Prosthecobacter dejongeii: one gene and its partner. The protein of the gene in region 1 interacts with the protein of each later gene in a pairwise test. Links are inferred from orthologs where the notes say so. Each region holds a gene or a part of one and is shown in the gene's direction. Other genes may lie near its edges. The genes, in order: dnaX and dnaE.

Evidence for each region.
Region 2: the proteins of dnaX (region 1) and dnaE interact in binary tests that used the Escherichia coli proteins (3 or more experiments, as listed by UniProt). The link is inferred for Prosthecobacter dejongeii from one-to-one orthologs.

What each region holds. Positions count from the first base shown.
Region 1 is NZ_JACHIF010000002.1:521,004-524,153, reverse strand. Bases 71-2,992 are described here. They hold dnaX (DNA polymerase III subunit gamma/tau), read left to right. Parts: upstream 71-481; coding sequence 482-2,503; downstream 2,504-2,992. Other genes in these bases: HNQ64_RS07365 (PQQ-dependent sugar dehydrogenase), read right to left, coding at 2,945-2,992; HNQ64_RS07370 (YbaB/EbfC family nucleoid-associated protein), read left to right, coding at 2,538-2,852; HNQ64_RS07380 (hypothetical protein), read right to left, coding at 71-364. Outside these bases: more of HNQ64_RS07380, read right to left, coding at 1-70; more of HNQ64_RS07365, read right to left, coding at 2,993-3,150. UniProt on the Escherichia coli protein: Part of the beta sliding clamp loading complex, which hydrolyzes ATP to load the beta clamp onto primed DNA to form the DNA replication pre-initiation complex.
Region 2 is NZ_JACHIF010000001.1:1,143,937-1,148,354, reverse strand. The notes cover bases 90-4,279. They hold dnaE (DNA polymerase III subunit alpha), read left to right. Parts: upstream 90-485; coding sequence 486-4,079; downstream 4,080-4,279. Other genes in these bases: pyk (pyruvate kinase), read left to right, coding at 4,217-4,279; HNQ64_RS04555 (transglycosylase domain-containing protein), read left to right, coding at 90-395. Outside these bases: more of HNQ64_RS04555, read left to right, coding at 1-89; more of pyk, read left to right, coding at 4,280-4,418. UniProt on the Escherichia coli protein: DNA polymerase III is a complex, multichain enzyme responsible for most of the replicative synthesis in bacteria. This DNA polymerase also exhibits 3' to 5' exonuclease activity. The alpha chain is the DNA polymerase catalytic subunit.

The sequences.
Region 1 (3,150 bases):
TACCAGGAACAGGCGTAGGGACTACTGGCGCATCCAAAGGCCCATCTCCGCGGGTGCGACGGACCACCAAATTCATCACCTTGGGCTGACCAGACTCGATGTCAGCCGTCAGGTAGCGGCCTTTGCGTTCCTGGGTCAGCTTTAATTTAGCCTCCGTTCCGGCTGCATCCATGGCCACCAGCTCTGTTCCCGTACCGAGATTGGGCACGACGTCACAGCGGATGAGCACGTAATTTTGCTCAGGGTTCACCATTTCTACGATGCCTACCACGGTGGTTTTGGGACCTTGCGGCTCCGGCTTTTTTTTCTTCTTGAATAGCCCACAGCCTGGGAGCACCAGCGCTAGGACCAGGGGGAAAAGCACACATTTAATCGGCCACATGTTGCCATCCTAGAGCATCCTTCCCAGGAAAGCCAAGGATGTGGATGAGTTTCCCCAAAATCTGTTCGCCTCCCCCGCCACACACGCTAGCATCACAGCGTGAGTTATCAGGTATTCGCCCGCAAGTATCGCCCCAAAACCTTCGCCGATGTGCTCGGCCAGGAGCATGTCGTCCGCACCCTGCGCAATGCCATCGCGCAGAACCGTCTGGCTCATGCCTACCTCTTCGTCGGCCCGCGTGGCACGGGGAAGACTTCCACGGCACGCATTTTCGCCAAAGCCCTCAACTGCCCGAATGGGCCCAGCATTGAATTTGATCCCGAAGACGAGCTCTGCAAAGAAATCGCTGAAGGCCGGAGCCTAGATGTGCTGGAAATCGACGGTGCCAGCAACAATGGCGTGGATCAGGTGCGTGATTTGCGGGAAAGCGTCAAATACGCCCCCTCCCGCTGCCGCTATAAGATCTACTACATTGATGAGGTCCACATGCTCTCCACCGCCGCTTTCAATGCGCTGTTGAAGACCCTAGAAGAGCCGCCTGATCATGTAAAATTCATCTTCGCGACGACAGAGGCGAACAAGATCTTGCCCACCATCATCAGTCGCTGCCAGCGGTTTGATTTGCGCCGTATCCCAAACACCATCATTGCAAAGCATCTCCTCCACATCGCCACCCTGGAAAACGTGGATCTGGATGAGAAAGCAGCGTTTGCCATTGCTAAAGGGGCCGATGGCGGTATGCGCGATGCCCAGTCCATGCTGGATCAACTCGTGGCCTTCTGCGGCAATACCATCCGTGAAGTGGATGTGCTGGAAATCTTCGGCTTCACTGCTGTACAGTCCGTGGCAAAGATGGCGCAGCACATTTTGGATAGCGACACCGTCAGTGCCCTCCGCCTCGTTCATGACACCAGTGAGGCTGGCAAGGACCTCGGCCGCATGCTAGGAGATCTCATCCAGCATTTTCGCACGCTTTTGGTTAGCCAAGCTGACCCCGATGCTGCGGCCGAAGATCTGGAGCCTGACATCGCTGAACAAGTCAGCTACCAGGCCCAGATAGCCAGTACGGACCAGCTTCTGCGAATCGTCGATGGACTCGCCGAAGTGGATGCACGCATGCGCTGGGCGACCAATAAGCGTCTGCATTTCGAGCTGGGAGTCATCCAGGCTGTGCAGCATTATAACGAAGTCAGCATCAGCGACGTCATCGAAGCCCTAGAGGGCAACGGCACCGTCACCGTGCCCCGCCCTGCCCCGCGCCCACAGCCCGCGCCGCGCCGCGCCGCCCCGGTGGAGATCGCCCCCTCTCAGCCTCCCGAACCAGCCCCTTTGGCCAAGGCCCCCGAGCCCGCACCCGTCATCATCGAAGAGGCTCTCCCGCCCCTGGCTGCTGCACCTGCACCTGCACCTGCACCTGCACCTGCACCTGCACCAGTTCCTGAGCCCGAGCCACCTCCAGCCGCCGCACCGGAACCCGAGCCCCAACCTGCTCCTGCTCCTGCTCCTGCTCCTGCTCCTGAACCAGCACCGACTCCCAAACCGACCTCGGCGCCTATTGCAGCTCCTTCCCCGGCCCCTATAGCGCCTTCATTAACGAATGAAGAATTCCGCCTCGAACTCCTGGGGCGTGTCCAGCAAAAGCGCCCGCTCATCTCCTCGTGGCTAGAAGCCACAACCGTCATGTCCATGGCGCGCGGGACCATCAAACTTGGTTTTCCATCCAGCGAAAGCCACGCCAAAGAGAGCCTCGCCCGCGACAATCAGCGCACCTTCCTCGAAGGTCTTGCACAAGACATCCTTGGTACGCCAATGAAGTTTGAAATGATCGTGGACCCGAGTCTGAAACCACCACCGGCGGCAGAACTTTTCGGTGCGTTGGACCTGCCTGTAGCCACACCAGCCCCAGCCCCGAGTGCCCCCCCGCGCCCGGCTACAGCCCCTATACCCGTCGTGGAACGGCCAAGGGAGAAGGCTCCAGCCGCAGAAGCACCTGCTCCAGAAACAAATGAAGCAGCCACACCCGAAGATATCACTGCCGACTTTCAAAACGATCCGCTCATCAAGAGCGCCATCGAGAAATTCAAACTGAAGCTAGCAGGCACCACTGCACCCCAATCTTAATCCCTCAATCACTTTAACCCCCTACTATTTTTCCATGAACATCCAGAAAATGATGAAGCAGGTGCAGGACATGCAGAGCCAGATGCAAAAGTCTCAGGCTCAGCTCGCCACCAAATCCTTTGAATCCACTGTCGCAGGCGGCAAAATCATCGTCACAGCCAATGGTCACGGCGATATCCAAAGCATCAAGATCGCCAAAGAAGTGGTGGATCCCGAAGATGTGGACATGCTCCAAGACCTCCTCCTTTCCGCCGTCCAGCAGGTCCAGAAAAAAGTAAAGGACACTCAGGCGGCCGAAATGAGCAAAATGACGGGCGGCCTGGGCCTCCCTCCAGGACTCGGTTTTTAAAGATGCGATGTAGCCACCTGCGCTCTGAGCGCAGAGTGGCCACACATTTTGTTATTCCGTGGGTGGGGGTGACAGGATGTGTTCCATCTCACTCACCTGTTTCCTGCACTCTCATAGGCCACACGCCACAGGCAATCGCCCGTATCATCGCTGACCAGTAAGGCACCATCTTTGGCCACAGTTACCCCGACAGGTCGCCCCCAGACATCCCCGTCGGGCGTCACAAAACCCGTCAAAAAGTCCACGTACTCGCCTGTGGCTTTTCCTTCCTTAACTGGAATTTGCACCACCTTGTAAC
Region 2 (4,418 bases), on another replicon or contig:
AGGGTCCAGATGGGGTGGAGCGCTCCGTCCGCAGCACTTACTCCGAGTATCTGCGCCCCGGCACCAGCTTTAACACCACCTGCCCCGTCCACACAGGGGAGGGCTTGCCAGCCGACTTGCAGGCCTTTCACCAGGCCATCACCCAGACGGCTGACTCTGCCCTGCTCGCGCAGGCGGGTAAGTTTGCCAACATCGAGGCCGTCCACCTCCAAGACCCCATCATCCTCGGGGCCGATCCTTACAACGCGGAGAAGCCCATCCTGCGGGCCCGTCCAGTCAATGACGATGGCACCCCCATCCTGCGCGCCGTCCCCGTGGGCGTGGATGAGGGAGATGCCGATGAACAGCCCGTCATCAAACTGAAGCCGCCACCGGCCATGAAAATCGAGCTGTGAGGCTGCTGGCAGCAGGGCTGGAGATGAATCTCCAGCCCGGTGCATTTTTGGAGAGAAAAGTGCGTCCTTCTGGCTACCCTAGGCAGGCCAATGGCAGATTCCTTTGTCCACCTTCATCTCCACTCTGAATACTCTCTCCTCGATGGCGCGGTCCGCATAGATGACCTCGTCTCCCGCACGAAAGAGCTGGAGATGCCTGCGGTGGCCGTGACGGACCATGGCAACCTCTACGGGGCCATTGATTTCTACATGGCGGCCAAAAAGGCCAAGGTGAAACCCATCCTGGGCTGCGAGGTCTATCTAGCCCCCGGCTCCATGCATGAGAAGAAGGAGGTGCAGGGCCGAAAAAGTGCCTCCCACCTCACCTTACTCGCCTCAAGCAACGAAGGTTATGAAAACCTCTCCCGCATCGTCACCGAGGCGCATCTCTTCGGTAAATTCGGCGATACGCCGCGCATGGATAAAGCCCTGCTGCGACAATACAGCAAAGGCATCATCGCCCTCAGCGGCTGCCTCAATGGCGAGATCAACCAACTCCTGCTGACGGACCGCAAAGACGAGGCCGAAAAAAGCCTGATCGAATTCCGCGACATCTTCGGCCCAGAGAATTTCTACTTGGAACTCACGGATCATGGAATGGAGCAGCAGCGCACTGCCGCCCGCCAACTCATCCAGTGGGGCAAGCAGTACGACCTGAAGACGGTGGCCACCAACGACGTGCATTTCATGAATCGCGAAGATCATGAAAGCCACGACATCCTCATCTGTGTCGGGTCTGGGGCTAACGTGCACGACGTCAACCGCGTCACCTATTCTCCCGAGGTGTACTTCAAAACCGCCCAGGAAATGCGCGCGCTTTTCCGCGAGAATCCGGAGGCCTGCGATGCCACCTTGGAGATCGCCGAACGCTGCCATCTGGACATCCGCCTGGACTCCACCAGCATTGACCGTTACCCCCAATATCCCATGCAAGGGGTGGAGGGAAACTGGCCCGACCGCGTCGCCTACCTGCGTCACCTTTGCGAAGAAGGCCTCATTCGTCGTTACGGGCGTGACCGCGCGCTCAATGATGAAGCCCTGCGCAAACGTCTCGATTACGAACTTGCCCTGCTCGCAGAAAAGAACTTCACCAGTTACTTCCTCATCGTGTGGGACTTCATCAACTGGGCCCGTGAACACGGCATTCCCGTGGGTCCAGGGCGTGGTTCGGCTGCAGGTTCCGTCGTCGCTTTCGTGCTCGGCATCACGGACATTGATCCGCTGCGCTTTGAACTGGTGTTTGAGCGATTCCTCAACCCGGAACGCGTCAGCCCGCCCGATATCGACATCGACTTTTGCCAGACCCGTCGTGGTGAGGTCATTCAGTATGTGCGTGAAAAGTATGGCGACCTCAGCGTCAGCCACATCATCACCTTTGGTACCATGGGTGCGAAGTCCGTGGTGCGCGATGTCGGCCGTGTGCTCGGCTGGAGCTATGGCGATGCAGACCGCCTTTCCAAGATGATCCCCACGGAGCTGAACATCACGCTCGCGGGTGAGGACAAGAAGGATAAAGCCACGGGGAAAATGATCCACATTGATGGAGCCATTGACAAAAATCCGGAGCTCAAGGCCTACATCGAAAACGATAGCAACGCCCAAGAGCTGTGGAAGCACGCCACCTTCCTGGAAGGCATCACCCGTGGCACGGGCATCCACGCGGCAGGCGTCGTTATCGGAGATCGGCCCCTTTACGATTTCATCGCCCTGACTCGCGGCAACGAAGAGGAAATCGTCTCCCAGTTTGCCATGAAGCCGCTCACAGAACTGGGCATGCTCAAGATGGACTTCCTGGGCCTGAAAACGCTGACGGTCATCCAGGAGGCGGAGCAGTGGGTGCAAAAACGCGTGCCCGGCTTCAACACCTCCGACGCACCGTTGGATGATGTGAAGACCTTCGAGATGCTGCAACGGGGCGAAACAGTCGCCGTGTTCCAGATGGAATCTGGCGGGATGATCAATACCTGCAAACAGCTCGGTCCGGACAAGATCGAGGAGATCATCGCTATCTTGGCCCTCTACCGTCCGGGGCCCATGCAGTTCATTCCCGACTACATTCAGCGTAAAAAGGGACTGGAAGAAGTGGAGTACCCACACCCGCTGCTGGAGAAGATCGCCAAGGAAACTTACGGGATTTTGGTTTACCAGGAGCAGGTGCAGCAGGCCGCCAACTTGCTGGCTGGCTTCACCCTCGGTCAGGCCGACTTGCTGCGCCGAGCCATGGGTAAGAAGGACCTGGCCGAGATGGCTCGGCAACGTATCGCCTTCGTCGAAGGCTGTAAAAAGACCAACGACATCGGCGACAAACAGGCCAACGCGGTCTTCGACTTGCTCGAAAAATTCGCCCAGTATGGTTTCAACAAATCGCACTCCGCCGCCTACGGGATCGTGACCTATCGCACGGCCTACTTGAAGGCCAATTACCCCGTCGAGTTCATGACGGGCGTGCTCAGCCTGGAAGTCAGCAACACGGACAAGATCGCCAACTTCGTCAGCGAATCCCTGCGCATGGGCATGGCCATTTTGCCGCCCGATATCAATCGCTCACTCCTCAAGTTTTCGCCTGAGCGCACCAAGGACGCCGACCCCAACATTGAGGGGCCCAATGCCATTCGCTTCGGCCTCAGCGCGGTGAAAAACGTCGGTGAAGGGGCCATGGCTGCCGCCATCGAAGAGCGCGAGAAAAACGGTCCCTTCAAAAGCCTCGAAGACTTTGCTGCGCGCATGGACACCCGTGCCGTGAACAAGAAGTTGCTCGAAGCCTTGGTGAAGTCGGGCGCCTTTGATTTCACCAAAGAACACCGGGCCTCCCTCTTTGCGAAGTTGGAGCAGGTGCTCGCCTCCGCCGCCTCCGCGCAAAGGGACAAAAAAGCCGGCCAAGGTGGCCTCTTTGATGACTTTGCCATGGCCCCGCCTAAAAAGGCCGCCGCCCAGGTGCCGATCACACCCTGGACGATGGATGAGACCCTGGCCTTTGAAAAAGAGCTGCTCGGATTCTACGTCAGCGGCCACCCTCTGGACAGCTACCGTGGCAACTTCGAATCCAGCAAACTCACGAAGATCATCGCCCTGGAAGAAGTGGACACCAGCGCCAAACCGCAGACGGTTTTCATCGCCGGGATCGTCAACAGCCTGGACGTCAAATACTCGAAAAAGGACAACCGCCCCTTCGCCACCTTCACCTTCGAAGACTTCACGGGTCAGATCGAGATGATGGTCTGGAGTGACGAGTATGAGAAGTTCAAAGAATTCCTCAAAGTCGGTGCCGTACTGGGCCTGCGCTGCCGCTGCATGAAGGACCAGCGTACGGAGGGCAACCGCCTCACCCTCGGCGATGCCAAGCCCCTCTCCCCTAAAAAAGCCCGCGTGGCCAATGCCGGTGAAGCTGGGGTGGAAGCCCCCGTCAAGCCCCCACCGCCCCCGGCCCCGCCCAAACCCCTGCTGCTGCGCCTGGACTGCCGCCGCCACAGCCAGATTGACCTCGACCGGATCCACGAAGTCCTCACCCAGTTCCCTGGCGAGCTACCCGTCCTCTTTGAGTTCAACAACAGCAGCACCGGCAACAAAGTCCGCCTCCAAGCCGGCGACGAATACCGCGTCACCCAGACCAAGGACCTCGTGCAGCAGCTCATGATCTGGCTGTAGTCGGACAGGCAGGGATGATCGCCGGAGGGACCCCATTCTTGGGCAATCTGAGGTCTTGCTGACTGCATCGTAACCATGGCCTGTCTCATGCTTCATGGCAGGATTGCCGCTTGAATCTCCCGGCCCCCCCTTCAACCATGCCGCACATGCGTAAAACCAAGATCCTTTGCACCCTCGGGCCTGCCACCGAGTCCGCTGAAGTCATCCTTAACCTCATGGAAAAGGGCGCGGATATCTTCCGCCTCAACATGAGCCATGCCTCGCACGACTGGGTGCGCATGGTTTATGGCCGCATCCGCGAAGCTGCGGCCAAAGGGGCCAAAGAAATCTCCGTCCTCA